One region of the Psychrobacillus sp. FSL K6-1415 genome, then DNA from elsewhere that is predicted to be linked to it. Evidence: riboswitches for the same ligand, from Rfam matches in the RefSeq annotation. Region 1 holds a riboswitch; each other region holds the start of a gene.
The links. Region 1 has a riboswitch for S-adenosylmethionine ahead of MKY60_RS02900 (methionine biosynthesis PLP-dependent protein). Riboswitches for the same ligand answer to the same signal wherever they lie in the genome.

Region 2: it holds a riboswitch for S-adenosylmethionine, as region 1 does, so the genes downstream of both, metA (homoserine O-acetyltransferase MetA) here and MKY60_RS02900 (methionine biosynthesis PLP-dependent protein) in region 1, are expected to answer to the same signal.
Region 3: it holds a riboswitch for S-adenosylmethionine, as region 1 does, so the genes downstream of both, MKY60_RS19055 (acyl-CoA dehydrogenase family protein) here and MKY60_RS02900 (methionine biosynthesis PLP-dependent protein) in region 1, are expected to answer to the same signal.
Region 4: it holds a riboswitch for S-adenosylmethionine, as region 1 does, so the genes downstream of both, metK (methionine adenosyltransferase) here and MKY60_RS02900 (methionine biosynthesis PLP-dependent protein) in region 1, are expected to answer to the same signal.

What each region holds. Positions count from the first base shown of each region.
Region 1 covers NZ_JBBOOQ010000001.1:594,152-597,678, reverse strand. The annotation lists gene MKY60_RS02915 (DUF2798 domain-containing protein) at 1-21, opposite strand, end outside; gene MKY60_RS02910 (TetR/AcrR family transcriptional regulator) at 73-633, opposite strand; gene MKY60_RS02905 (hypothetical protein) at 852-1,055, shown strand; SAM riboswitch class I at 1,140-1,246, shown strand; gene MKY60_RS02900 (methionine biosynthesis PLP-dependent protein) at 1,329-2,453, shown strand; gene metC (cystathionine beta-lyase) at 2,446-3,527, shown strand, end outside.
Region 2 covers NZ_JBBOOQ010000001.1:1,996,061-1,999,587, forward strand. The annotation lists gene MKY60_RS09330 (methyl-accepting chemotaxis protein) at 1-1,622, shown strand, start outside; SAM riboswitch class I at 1,688-1,795, shown strand; gene metA (homoserine O-acetyltransferase MetA) at 1,871-2,779, shown strand; gene MKY60_RS09340 (hypothetical protein) at 2,801-3,031, shown strand; gene MKY60_RS09345 (LysM peptidoglycan-binding domain-containing protein) at 3,206-3,527, opposite strand, start outside.
Region 3 covers NZ_JBBOOQ010000001.1:3,882,864-3,886,390, reverse strand. The annotation lists gene MKY60_RS19060 (transporter substrate-binding domain-containing protein) at 1-181, opposite strand, end outside; gene MKY60_RS19055 (acyl-CoA dehydrogenase family protein) at 193-1,368, opposite strand; SAM riboswitch class I at 1,473-1,573, opposite strand; gene MKY60_RS19050 (catalase) at 1,736-3,527, shown strand, end outside.
Region 4 covers NZ_JBBOOQ010000001.1:2,871,641-2,875,167, forward strand. The annotation lists gene MKY60_RS13595 (alpha/beta hydrolase) at 1-316, opposite strand, end outside; gene MKY60_RS13600 (gamma carbonic anhydrase) at 426-938, shown strand; gene metK (methionine adenosyltransferase) at 1,085-2,281, opposite strand; SAM riboswitch class I at 2,531-2,648, opposite strand; gene pckA (phosphoenolpyruvate carboxykinase (ATP)) at 2,844-3,527, shown strand, end outside.

The DNA of each region.
Region 1 (3,527 bases):
TAGTCTGTTTTCTTGATGCATTTTTTTCTTCCTCTCAAAGTTTAGTAAAGACCTTCGCTTTAAATTCCATTTTTATAGCTTCTCCAACAAGTTCGGTAATAGTTCTGCAATTGTTTTTAAAGGATTCGTAGATTGTTTCGTTAAACAAAGCATCATGGCCCCTTCAATCGAAGCAGTCAACAATAACGATACAGAGGCAGCTGTTTCATCCGAAAAGCCATCGGATAATAGCTTAGCACAGTAGATGCGTTCAATATTTTCATATAACTCACTGCACGCTTTGCGAACTGGTTCACTCATTGTTGCCATTTCACTAACAATACTGCTAAATGTATAGCCAGTAATAGTACCTCTTTTTTCAAAGCTATTTATTAAAGTATCAATCGTTGAAATTATGGCGTCCTTAGTTGTAAGATGCTTACTAAAAATAGCTTCAATATCTGTGGTTATGTCTTCTTTTAGAGCGTGTAAACAAGTTATCAAGAGTTCTTCTTTGCCATCTGGAAAGTGATGGTAAAGAGCACCCTTTGAAACATTACTAGCTTTTAAAATTTCATTGAGTCCTACAGTTTTGTAACCTTTTTCCTGAAAAAGAATTGTAGCAGTTTCAATCAAGAGTGATTTAGTATCCATAGCTATTTTTCCTCCTAACATACCAACGGGTCTGTTTGTAATTATAACAAATTTTAAGCTACATTCTAATATTTTGTTTATTTAATAAAAGACCAGCATAATGGCCTATCTCTGCAATGAATCTGCAGATTGTTTATGCCCCTCCTCTATACCCTTCATATAATATGTAAAGGGACTTTTCTTCTTGGAGTTCCTACATTATAGGATGGGAGGTGTGGATGTTGGATTCTTCTACAGGATTATGGGTTGGTTTGTTAGGTATAGTCTTAGGGGTACTTGGTTTCTTTTATGCTCCCCTTTGGCTAGGTGCAGGTGCAGTTCTATTAGGGCTCGTAGCTTTAGCTTATTCTCACAAGTTAGTTGTGGGATGGATATCTTTAATACTCGGAGTAATTGTTTTAATACTGACATTTATGTCATAACTTGAAACAAAAAAACGTATTGTATTAATAGCCACTAAGTGTTAAGATTATTTAAATTTAAAATTTTGATAATTTCATATTTTTTTCTTATCCAGAGAGACGGAGGGATTGGCCCTTAGATGTCTCAGCAACCAGCCACGCTTAGGTATGGTGCTAATTCCAATAGACGTATGACGTCTTGAAGATAAGAAGACAAACTTCGATATTTACTTGAGGGTTCTCTTCTTATTAGAGAATCCTCTTTTTTATTTTAATTGTAAAGGATGAATACTTATGACAAAAAACAGTATTGATACACAGTTAGTTCAATTGGGAAATCATAGTGATGAAAAAACCGGGGCGGTAAATCCCCCTATTTATCTCTCCACAGCTTACAAACACAATGGGATTGGGCAGTCTACAGGATACGACTACACACGAACTAAGAACCCGACACGAGCTATTTTAGAGGAAGGAATTGCAAAATTAGAAGGTGGAGATGCTGGCTTTGCCTGTAGTTCTGGTATGGCTGCAATACAATTGGTTTTATCCCTTTTTCGGTCAGGAGATGAGTTAATTGCTCCTGATGATTTGTATGGTGGTACATACCGATTATTCAACCAGTACGCAGATTCATATAATATCCGTACTACTTATACAAAATTTGAATCAGCTGAAGAAGTAAAAGCATTAATAACAGAAAATACAAAAGCCTTATTTATCGAAACACCCACTAACCCTTTAATGCAGGAAATCGACATACAGCTATTTGCGGATATAGCAGAAGAGCATAATCTATTGTTAATCGTAGACAATACATTCTTAACCCCTTATTTACAGCGACCTATTGAATTGGGTGCCCATATTGTCATCCATAGTGGCACAAAATATATTGGGGGACATAACGATGTACTTGCAGGATTGGTGGTAACAAAAGGTACTGATCTAAGTGAACAACTGCAAGTCAACCATAATGCTGCAGGCGCTGTCCTTTCTCCTTTCGATTCTTGGTTGTTAATAAGAGGATTAAAAACACTTCATCTACGTATGAAGCAGCATGATTTAAATGCAAAAAGAATTACTGAATTTTTAAAGCAGGAATCTGCTGTTAAGGATGTGTTATATCCAGGAGTTGGCGGAATGTTATCCTTCCGTTTACAAAAAAGCGAATGGGTGGCTCCTTTCCTAAAGAATTTGAGACTGATTGTATTTGCTGAAAGTCTTGGTGGTGTAGAGAGCTTTATCACGTATCCTGCTACACAAACACATGCCGATATACCTGAAGAGGAACGGAATGCACGAGGAGTTGATAATAGTCTCCTTCGTTTTTCGGTTGGGATTGAAGAAGTAGAAGATTTAATCGCAGATTTAAAACAAGTATTAAATACATTAGAAAGCGAGGTCATAATTAATGAGTGATTACAAAGAGTCGTTGGAGACTAGTATAATTGTTGCCTCTACACGCGGAGATTCGGAGATAAAAACTGGATCTGTAAATGTTCCTATCTATTTATCCTCCACTTTCCATCAAGAAAGCTTTGATGATTTTGGACCTTATGACTATAGTCGATCGGGAAATCCTACAAGAGACGCACTCGAAAAAACGATTGCTGAATTAGAGGGGGGGACTAGAGGATTGGCATTTGCATCAGGAATTGCGGCAATTTCTTCTGCATTTATGCTTTTGTCTTCAGGCGATCATATCGTTATTACAGAAGACGTATACGGTGGAACCTTTCGTTTTGTTACAGAAGTATTGCCTCGTTTTGGTATTGAGCACAGTTTTGCAGATTTTACGAATGTGGAAGCAATTGCAAGTGCAATGCAATCAAATACAAAACTGATTTACATCGAGACCCCTTCGAATCCATGCTTAGGTATTACTGATATTACCGCTGTCGTGGAGCTTGCAAAATCCAATGCTTGTTTAACCTTCTTAGACAATACATTTATGACACCGTTATATCAGCGTCCATTAGATTTAGGAATTGATATCGTCTTACATAGTGCAACAAAATTTTTATCTGGGCATAGCGATATTATTGCAGGACTTGCGGTTATAAAAGACGAGGAGTTAGGTAAGCGTTTAGCATTTATCCAAAACTCATTTGGTGCTATTTTAGGTGCGCAAGATTCATTTTCTCTCATTCAAGGTATCAAAACATTAAATGTCCGTTTTGAAAAATCCGCTCAGTCTGCCCAAAAAATTGCAAACTATCTAAATCGGCATGATTTGGTGGAGAATGTCTTTTTCCCTGGACTTTCCACTCATCCAGGATACGAAACGCATAACAAGCAATCGAGTAGTGCTGGTGCTGTCCTTTCCTTCTGTTTACCGAATAAATCCACCGCTAAGGCATTTGTTGAAAACGTTAAAATTCCTGTATTTGCGGTAAGTTTAGGCGGAGTAGAATCCATTCTCTCCCATCCAGCTCAAATGTCTCACGCCGCGATGCCCAAGTCGGAACGAGATAAACGCGGAATAACAGATGG
Region 2 (3,527 bases), 1.4 Mb from region 1:
CAGACCTAGGAGCAGATTTTGATCCTACTTCAAGGGAATGGTATTTAAATGCAGTTTCAAATAAAGACAGTTTCAGCTGGTCTAAACCTTTTGTAGATGCTTCTACTGGAGAATATGCAATTTCTGGTGCAAAAGCTGTTATTAGAGATGGCCAAGTGGTTGGTGTATTAGCCATTGATATTCTATTATCCAAATTAACAGAAACGTTAGCAAACAATGAGTTAGGTTATGAAGGTTATCCAATTATTGTGGATGCAGATGGTAATGCTATAGTTCATCCCACTTTATTTGGTGAAAACATATCTGAGAATTCATCAGTTAAAAAAATGCTATCTAGTTCCTTGGAAAGTGGAAATGTGACTGACGGAACGGAGAGTACTAATACAATTACTGTATTTACAACTATACCAGAATTGGATTGGAAAATAGGAGCTGTTTATGAGGAAAATAAGATAAACCAAACAGCAGACAGTATACGTACAATGATAATAATAATTGTTTTAGCCATTGAGGCAATCATATTTATCGTATTATATTTCATGATTAGCGCTATTTTAAAACCAATCGGCCAACTAAAAAAATTAATGGATTCTATTGCTGATGGAGATTTAACTGTACAAGCGAATATAAGGTCTAAGGACGAAATTGGTCAACTTGCTACAAACTTCAACAAAATGTCTAGCAGTATGAATGGAATTATTCAGGTTGTAAAAGAGTCCGCAAATAATGTGCAGTCAAATTCTGAAAATTTAAGTGCTGTAGCTGAAGAAACAAATGCTTCTGCGGAACAAGTGTCATTAGCTGTTAGTGAAATTGCAGAAGGTGCATCTAAATCAGCAGAAGATGCTGGTGAAGTAACAGAGAGTTCCGTGCACTTAAGCGAGCAAATCAATCTCATTAACGAAAAATCAATAACGATGACTGATATAGCTACTAAAGCAAATTTAATGAATACAAATGGTCAAAACCAAATGAGTGAATTGAAAACTTCTTTCCAAAACTGGGAGTCTAATCTTACCTCCATGTCTACATTGTTTACAACTTTAGAAGTTAGAGTAAAAGCGATTGGCAGTGTTATGGAAACCATTATGGAAATCTCATCACAAACAAATCTCCTCGCACTGAATGCAAGTATTGAAGCGGCCCGTGCAGGTGAGCATGGAAAGGGCTTTGCGGTCGTTGCGGATGAGGTGCGAAAGCTTGCAGAACAATCTGCTAAAGCCACAGAGGAAGTAAAACAAACTATTACGGAGCTACAAAGTGAATCCCATATTGTAGGGGAGCAAATGACAGACACCATCAAAACATTCCGTGAACAAGGTTCTGTTGTAACTGATACTGAGTTAACATTTAGTGAAATATCAATATTGATGAATAGTTTACAAACATCTATTGATGCAGTTTCAGCAGAAATTGAACAGGTTTCCAACTATAAAGATCAGGTAGTAGATACTATTCAAGTGATGGCTGCAACTTCAGAACAAACCGCAGCAGCCTGTGAAGAAGTGAGTGCGTCTTCTGATGAGCAGTTACGAGCGATTCAGTCGGTTGCTGCAGCATCTGAGACCTTAACAGAGCTTAGTGATAAACTTGCGGAAGCAGTGAATCGTTTCAAAGTTTAAAAGAAGTTGAATTATTGGAAAACACATGTTAATATTCTTTAATAAAGAACAATATAATTTAATAACTCTTATCAAGAGAAGCAGAGGGACATGGCCCGTTGAAGCTTCAGCAACCTCTGATTTATCAGAAAGGTGCTAACTCCTACAAGATATAATTTCTTGAAAGATAAGAATCGAGAGCAAAACGTTCACCCTCTTTTCTTATATAAAGGAAAAGAGGGTTTTTAAATTTAAGGGGGAGTACTATTTTGCCGATAAATATACCTAAACAATTACCAGCAGCTGAACTTCTTAAAAAAGAGAAAATATTTATCATGGATACCGATCGAGCAATAACTCAAGATATACGTCCATTAAACATAATTATTTTGAATCTTATGCCTGAAAAGGAGAAAACCGAACTTCAATTGTTACGATTATTAGGGAATACATCCCTCCAAGTAAATGTGACTTTTTTACATATGGCAACACATGATTCCAAAAATGTTAGTAAAACTCATTTAGATACTTTCTATACGACTTTTGAGGATATCAAACACAGAAAATTTGATGGAATGATTATTACAGGTGCTCCAATTGAGCATTTACCATTCGAAGATGTTAATTATTGGCCTGAAATGACTGAAATAATGGAATGGTCCAAAACGCATGTGACCTCTGTTCTTCATATTTGTTGGGGAGCGCAGGCAGCGCTTTATCATCATTATAGTATTGGTAAATTCGACCTACCCAAAAAATGTTTTGGTGTATTTAGTCATCGGTTATCCGATCCAACCATTCAATTAGTACGAGGATTTAATGATGAATTTTATGCACCTGTATCTCGTTACACTGCTGTGTTATACGACGAGATTAAACAAGACCCTCGACTGATATTGCTTTCCAATTCGGAAGATGCAGGTGTTTTCCTAGTAATATCTAAAGATAAAAAGCATATTATGATTACTGGTCACTTAGAGTATGATGCAACAACACTTGCAGATGAATACCAAAGAGATATATCAAAAGGTGTGGAGATTGATGTTCCAGAAAATTATTTTCCAAACAATGATCCATCACAAAAGCCAATGAACTCATGGCGGTCACATACACATTTGCTATTTTCCAATTGGTTGAATTATTATGTTTACCAAGAAACACCTTATGAATGGGAATAACTTTACAAAGTTGGTGTAGCTATGAATATTAGGTGGAAAAGAGAAGAAATAATTTTTGAAACATTGTATGAAGCCGATGTTTGGGCCGATTCTTTAGCAAATGAAATTTACGGAAGAATTTACGATGGATATATAACCTCAGACTACAAAATTGCTTATTCTCTTGCTTTTAGATTAGCTTCGATAGACACATTTAGAGTCAATACTCAGCAGGATGGATTAAATATATATAAAGTATGGGTGACTACCTAATCTGAAAAATAAGATTCAGGATTGAAGATGAGAGGGTAAGGTTCTCAGTCAACTCATAATTTAGAGAAAGACTGGGTACTTTTACTTTTAGTGGAAAATTAAAACAACCTGAGTTCATCTAAATATGGACTCAGGTTGAAAATTGTTATTAAATTTTAGGGTTTCACACTCCATTTACTTGTTGAAATGGTATATATTCCAAATATCAGGTGTTTCAGAGCCGATATACCAAGCAGCTGCTCCACCTAAGTTAAATTGGTTAGCAAGGTCAATACGAAGTTTGATAGATTGTTTATCCTCTACCCATATTTGGTGCTTATCCCCGTTTGCAGTAAATTCCACATAATTTTGCTGGGTATTTTGATCCCAAACTTTTATAAGATTTTTTGAAGAGATAATTTGTTCAACCTCACCCATTGTACGGTCGATACTTTTCACTTTTTTTGTCGTTAAATTAGTAATCCATTCTCTTGTGTAGAAAGGTACCGCCAAGATA
Region 3 (3,527 bases), 3.3 Mb from region 1:
ATCCAGTGGCATTTCCATTGTCATCCAACCAAGAAATAGGTTTAGAAGCCATGTCATATGCTACTTTTACTTTGCGAACATCACCACCTTCTGACGAAGTAGAAGCCTCCCCGGAACTACAAGCCGCTAAAAAAGTTATGGATACTAAACCAACCGCTACTAATTTGAAATACTTTTTCATGTTCATTCTCCTCATCCTTTTACTAAGTTTTTATTTTTTACTTCTTCTAACGCTGAAAGTGCTAGTTTCTTAATGGTCATATCATCCATAGGAGGATTATGGAGTCCCGCTCGGACATCTCGATAGTAACGTTGTAGTGGATTAGTTCGCTGTAAGCTTTTGGCGCCAACTAAACGCATTGCTTTATCAACAATAGTGATGGCTGAATTAGTAACTATATGCTTTGCCACACTTACTTCGTTGGAAAGTAGTTCTTTTGTAGCCTCATTGTCATACGAGGTAGCGACTCCGTAAATGACTAATCTTGCTTTAGTAAGTTCTAAATCTATTTCTCCTATAAGCTGTTGAACGTTTGGCAGCTGTGCAATAGATCCGTTCAAGCTATTTGGTGAATGGGTATTGGCAAACTGTACTGCGTAGTCTCTTGCTGCCTGTGCGATTCCGAGATAGGTCGCTGGTATATGTAATAGCCACCCATTAATCTTTCCACCACTAGCGAACTCGGGGAGCTCTACTAGATATGACTCATGAACGATTACGTTATTCAATACTAAGTCATTACTACTCGTTCCTCGCATGGATACAACATCCCAGGTTTCTTCAATGGAAAGGCCAGCTGTATTGCGAGGAATAAGGAAGAAACCAACTTTTTCTTTTTCCTCAATCCATGCAGATGTTAAAAAGTAGGATAGAACAGGGGATGCGGTCGTGAATATTTTACGTCCATTTAGTATCCAAGAATCTCCTTTTCTTATGGCTTTAGTTCCAGGCCTACCCCCACGCGTTGGGCTTCCAGTTTGAGCTTCACTGACAGAACGATTTATGAGTGCGCCATTTAATACTTCTGCTGCAAAAAAATCGAGTTTCTCTTTCTTCCAAAGTTTGTTTTCAAATAGTTCACCAACAACACCTAAGCTCCAACCTACTGATAGGGCTGTGTTGGCATCAAAGCTAGCAAGTGTTTCTTGTAAAAGAACCATATCGTATACAGAAAATCCATTACCACCATACGATTCAGGTAGTGTAAGGCTTGCATATCCGATATTGATCAAATCATCCACGTTTTCTTTTGGAAAAATAGATTGTTCATCAATTTCGGCGGACTTGCTTTTAAATTTTTCTTCTAACTCATATAACTGATTAATCCAATACTGCTGTTTTTCCGTTTTGATGTACAAGTTATTCACAGTTGTCGTCTCCTTTTAATTTTAATTATTCCTATGTGTTAAGTTGGTTTTAAGTGCAAATAAAAAACCCTTTTGAAAATCAAAAGAGTAAGTAGTTTTATGTACACTTATCTCTCAAGTTTCTTGCTGGAAGTAGCACCATACCATAGAAGTGGCGGTTGCTGAAGCATCATCGGACCAGTCCCTCAGCTTCTCTTAATAAGTAGTATGGAGTTGTGGGAATAATCGTACTACTTAATCTACAAGAAGTCAATAGTAATTCTTATCAATTTACTATGGATTAAGTATTTGATTCTATTTTAGGGGTTTTTGAACTGTCATTCAGGGTATTAACAATAGTGTAGATATAAGTAGAGGAGGAGTTTGTTTGGATAAGAAAGTAACTGGAAATAGCAAAGATGAACAATTAGAAAAATTCCGTGTGGACGATCAAGGACAAGCATTGACTACGAATCAAGGACTAAAAATATCTGAGGATGAATTTTCTCTAAAAGCAGGAGAACGAGGGCCTACTTTGATAGAAGATTTCCATTTTCGTGAAAAAATGACGCATTTTGATCATGAGCGCATACCAGAAAGAGTAGTACATGCTAGAGGTTATGCGGCTCATGGGGAATTCGAATTATACGAATCAGCTAGTGAATTTACGAAGGCAAAGTTTTTACAAACACCTGGTACAAAGACTCCAGTGTTTGTACGGTTTTCTACTGTGGCAGGTTCACGTGGATCTGGTGAATTAGCTCGCGATGCTAGAGGATTCGCTACTAAGTTTTATACGGAAGAAGGAAATTATGATTTAGTAGCAAATAACATTCCTGTCTTTTTCATTCAAGATGCTATTAAATTTCCAGACCTGGTGCATGCTATAAAGCCAGAGCCACACAATGAAATTCCGCAGGCTGCGACTGCTCATGATACGTTTTGGGATTTTGTTGCTAACAATGAGGAGACGGCACATATGATCATGTGGACAATGTCAGATAGGGCTATACCACGTAGCTTTCGTATGATGGAAGGGTTCGGTGTAAATACATTTCGTTTCATTAACGAGGCAGGTAAATCCCATTTTGTAAAATTTCATTGGAAACCACTACTTGGTACCCATTCAGTTGTATGGGATGAGGCACAAAAGATAAATGGGAAAGATCCGGATTTCCATCGTCGTGACCTATATGATGCGATAGATAATGGGGATTATCCTGAGTATGAATTTGGAGTCCAACTTATCGCAGAGGAAGACGAATTTAAATTTGATTTTGATATTTTGGATCCTACTAAACTATGGCCAGAGGAAGAGATACCAGTAAAAATTTTAGGGAAGATGACATTAAATCGTAACGTAGATAATGTATTTGCTGAAACTGAGCAAGTTGCGTTCCATCCAGGAAGTGTTGTACCAGGAATAGATTTCTCAAATGATCCACTACTTCAAGGACGATTATTCTCTTATACAGATACACAATTAATCCGTCTTGGTGGTCCTAATTTTCATGAGCTACCGATAAACAGACCTGTTTGCCCATTCCACAATAACCAGCGTGATGGATATGGAAGACAATCGATTAATGTGGGAAGAGTGAACTATCATAAAAACTCTCTTGCTGGGAATACTCCGATACCTGTTAGTGAAGCTGAAGGTGGGTATTCGCATTACCAGGAGAAGATAGATGCTCGAAAAGTTCGTGCACGAAGTGAGAGCTTTAAAGACCATTTTTCGCAAGCTAAGTTATTTTGGAATAGCATGAGTAATCCAGAAAAAGAACATATTATTAGTGCATTTAGCTTCGAACTTGGTAAGTGTAAAGAATTGACAGTTCGTCAACAAGTTCTAGAGATGTTCGCGAAAGTTGATTTGGATTTATCGAATAAGGTAGCGGAAAATTTAGGACTTGTAGTGCAAGGTGTGAGTACTACAACTACTACAAAATCTTCCCCGGCACTTAGTCAGTTAAATACTTTTATGAAGCCACATACTAGAAAAATAGCTGTTTTAGTTGGAGAAGGGTTTGAAGAGGATTTACCCTCAATTCTAGCAGATTTAAAAGCAGGCGGAACAATGCCGGAAATAGTGAGTGATCATCATGGATCAGTTGTTGGAGCAGATGGGACGTTGCTGCCAGTAGACCATACTTTCCTAACAGCTGATTCGGTATTATTTG
Region 4 (3,527 bases), 2.3 Mb from region 1:
CAATATCTAGTTTACGCAAAACTTTTATAAGTAAAGTGGCTCCAAAGCCATGTCCCATTAAAAATATTGGAAGATCATACGTAACTGCAACTTGCAACGCTTGTTTAATGTAGTTCTTATACTGTTCAAAGGATTCATCATGAATAGTTTTTGATTTCTTTAATTCTCCATGACCTGGCAGGTCACCCATTACAATATGATAGTTAGAACTTCTTAACTTTTCAATTAACCAAGCATATCTTCTGTGATGCTCATAAGCACTATGAACAATAACTATTACTGCTTTAGGCTTTCCTTCTGTTTCCCATTTCCACATATAAACAAACCTCTTTTCTTTCCTTGCAATTTCATGGTATTAGGTTTCATTCAATCTTTATGTCTGATACGATTAATTATAATCTAATTTCAAAAGGAGTGTATGCGAAATGATTTATCCATATAAAGGTAAAACACCGACTATTGACGACTCTGCTTTTATAGCTGATTATGTCACAATAACAGGTGATGTGACAATCGGTCCAGAGACTACAATTTGGTTTAATACGGTAATTAGAGGGGATGTTGCTCCTACTATTATTGGAAGTAAAGTAAGTATACAAGATTTAAGCTGTTTACATCAGAGTCCAAATAAGCCACTTATTATTGAAGATGAAGTAACTATCGGACACCAGGTGACTTTACATAGTTGTACTATACGTAAAGGAGCTTTAATAGGAATGGGATCGATTATTTTAGATGGTGCTGAAATTGGAGATGGTGCATTTATCGGAGCTGGAAGTCTCGTACCACCTGGCAAAAAAATACCTCCAAATTCATTAGCATTAGGCAGCCCAGCAAAAGTGGTGCGTGAGCTAAATGAAGACGATAAAGCTGATGTACAAAGAATTATCCGGGAATATGTAGAAAAAGGTCAATACTATAAATCCCTTCAAAAATAAAATTTGTTAATGATCTTTCTGGTAAAAGAAAACTATATATGCTGTTCAATTCCTCCTGAAACGAAAATCAGCTGTATTATTGGAAAGTTATTATTTGTATGAAAAAAGGCTTTCCATTATAGGAAAGCCTTTTTTGTTCATACTACTTATAATCCAGCCTTTTCTTTTAACGCTGCAGCTTTATCTGTTTTCTCCCATGGAACATCAATGTCTGTACGACCAAAGTGACCATATGCAGCTGTTTGTTTGTATATTGGTCGGCGAAGATCTAGCATTTTAATAATTCCTGCTGGACGAAGATCAAATAGTTCACGAATATATGAAACTAATTCAACTTCCTCTACCTTTCCAGTACCAAAAGTTTCTACAGCAATTGAAACTGGTTTAGCTACACCAATTGCATAAGCAAGTTGTACTTCACAACGATCTGCAAGGTCAGCAGCAACAATGTTTTTAGCAACATAACGTGCAGCGTAAGCAGCAGAACGGTCAACTTTTGTTGGATCTTTACCAGAGAATGCTCCCCCACCATGACGAGCATAACCACCGTAAGTATCTACAATAATTTTACGTCCTGTTAAGCCAGCATCACCCTGTGGTCCACCAATTACAAAGCGTCCAGTCGGATTGATAAAGTATTTTGTATTTTCATCTATTAAATTTGTAGGAACAATTGGATTAATTACTACTTCTTTAATATCTTTTTGAATTTGTTCTAAAGTTATTTCTGGATGATGTTGTGTTGAAATAACAATTGTATCGATATGAACAGGATTATTGTTTTCGTCATATTCTACTGTTACTTGAGTTTTTCCGTCTGGACGAAGATAGTCTAAAGTTTCGTCTTTACGAACTTGTGCTAATCGGTGAGATAGTTTATGCGCTAAACTAATAGGTAGCGGCATAAGCTCTGGTGTTTCATTACAAGCATAGCCGAACATTAAACCTTGGTCTCCTGCTCCAATTGCATCAATGTCAGAATCACTCATAGAGCCTTCTCTTGCTTCTAAAGCTTGGTCCACACCTTGCGCGATATCAGCTGATTGTTCGTCAATTGAAGTAAGCACAGCAGAAGTTTCTGCATCAAAGCCATACTTAGCACGTGTATAGCCAATTTCTTTAATAGTAGAACGAACTACTTTAGGGATATCTACGTATGTAGATGTAGTAATTTCTCCAGCAACTAATACTAGTCCTGTCGTCACACTCGTTTCGCAAGCTACACGAGCATTTGGGTCTTCTGCTAAAATTGCATCTAGAATTGCATCAGAGATTTGATCACAGATTTTATCTGGATGGCCCTCTGTTACTGATTCTGATGTAAATAATCGACGTTGCGTCATAGATTATTCCTCCTATATCCCGCGAGATTTCTCTCAAGAATTGATACGGTACTCATTCCCATGTCAAGCCATTCAAAATGTTTCATGCATTTTCATCACATAAGAGTAAATGTAATTGCTGTGAATTGAAGTTAACTTGAAGCCGTTTCGGACTTGGCACACAAGGATAAAGGGCGATGTTAAATAAAAAAACCTCTCACTCACGTAAATACACATGAGGAAAGGTATTAATATCATAAGCACCTTTCACTCTTATCAAATCAAGGAATTTCACCTTGTCTCAGGTTTGGCACCTTTGTAATAATAAAACAATTACAGGTTGCCGGGTTTCATAGGGCCTGACCCCTCCACCAGCTCGGGATAAGAGTATCCGTTCAATTCATCATCATACGTAAATAAGTAGCAGAAGTCAACTATTTTTTTGTTTGCATTTTATTCACAAAAGAAAAATATTAGCTTCATTAGTATAGACTAATTACTTTAATGTGTTATACTATTTCACATATCTAGAAAAACTTCCTCTTTTTTAGAGGAAATATAAAAAAAGGATGGTATATTCAAGATGAATTCAATCGATACTGTGAGTGAACTGAAAGAATTGTTAGCAGGAAATAACGTTAGCAGCCAATTGTCAGTGCCACAACTTGTGGAAAAAGCTACAACAAGAGGAGAAGCTGTTTTAACTTCTACTGGTGCAGTAAAAGCCGAAACAGGGAAATATACTGGCCGCTCCCCACAAGATAAGTATATAGTAGATGAAGCTATTTCAAAAGACAAAATCGATTGGGGCTCAGTAAACCAACCAATTTCTTCTGACGTTTTTGATGCTCTATATAAAAAAATGATTAACTTCTTAAACAAACAAGACGAAATCTTCGAGTTTAAAGGATATGCAGGGGCAGATAAAGAATCACGTCTAGGTATTCAAGTAATTAACGAATACGCTTGGCATAATCTTTTCGCTCATCAGTTATTTATCCGTCCAACACAGGAAGATCTTGCTACACATACAACAGACTTCACTATTCTTTCTGCTCCTAATTTCAAAGCGGATCCTGCTGTAGATGGTACCCGTACAGAAACGTTTATCATTGTATCCATGGAAAAACGCACTGTGTTAATCGGTGGTACTGAATATGCTGGTGAGATGAAAAAATCAATATTCTCTATTATGAACTATTTGCTCCCAGAACAAGACATCTTACCAATGCACTGCTCTGCAAATGTTGGAGATGACGGAGACGTT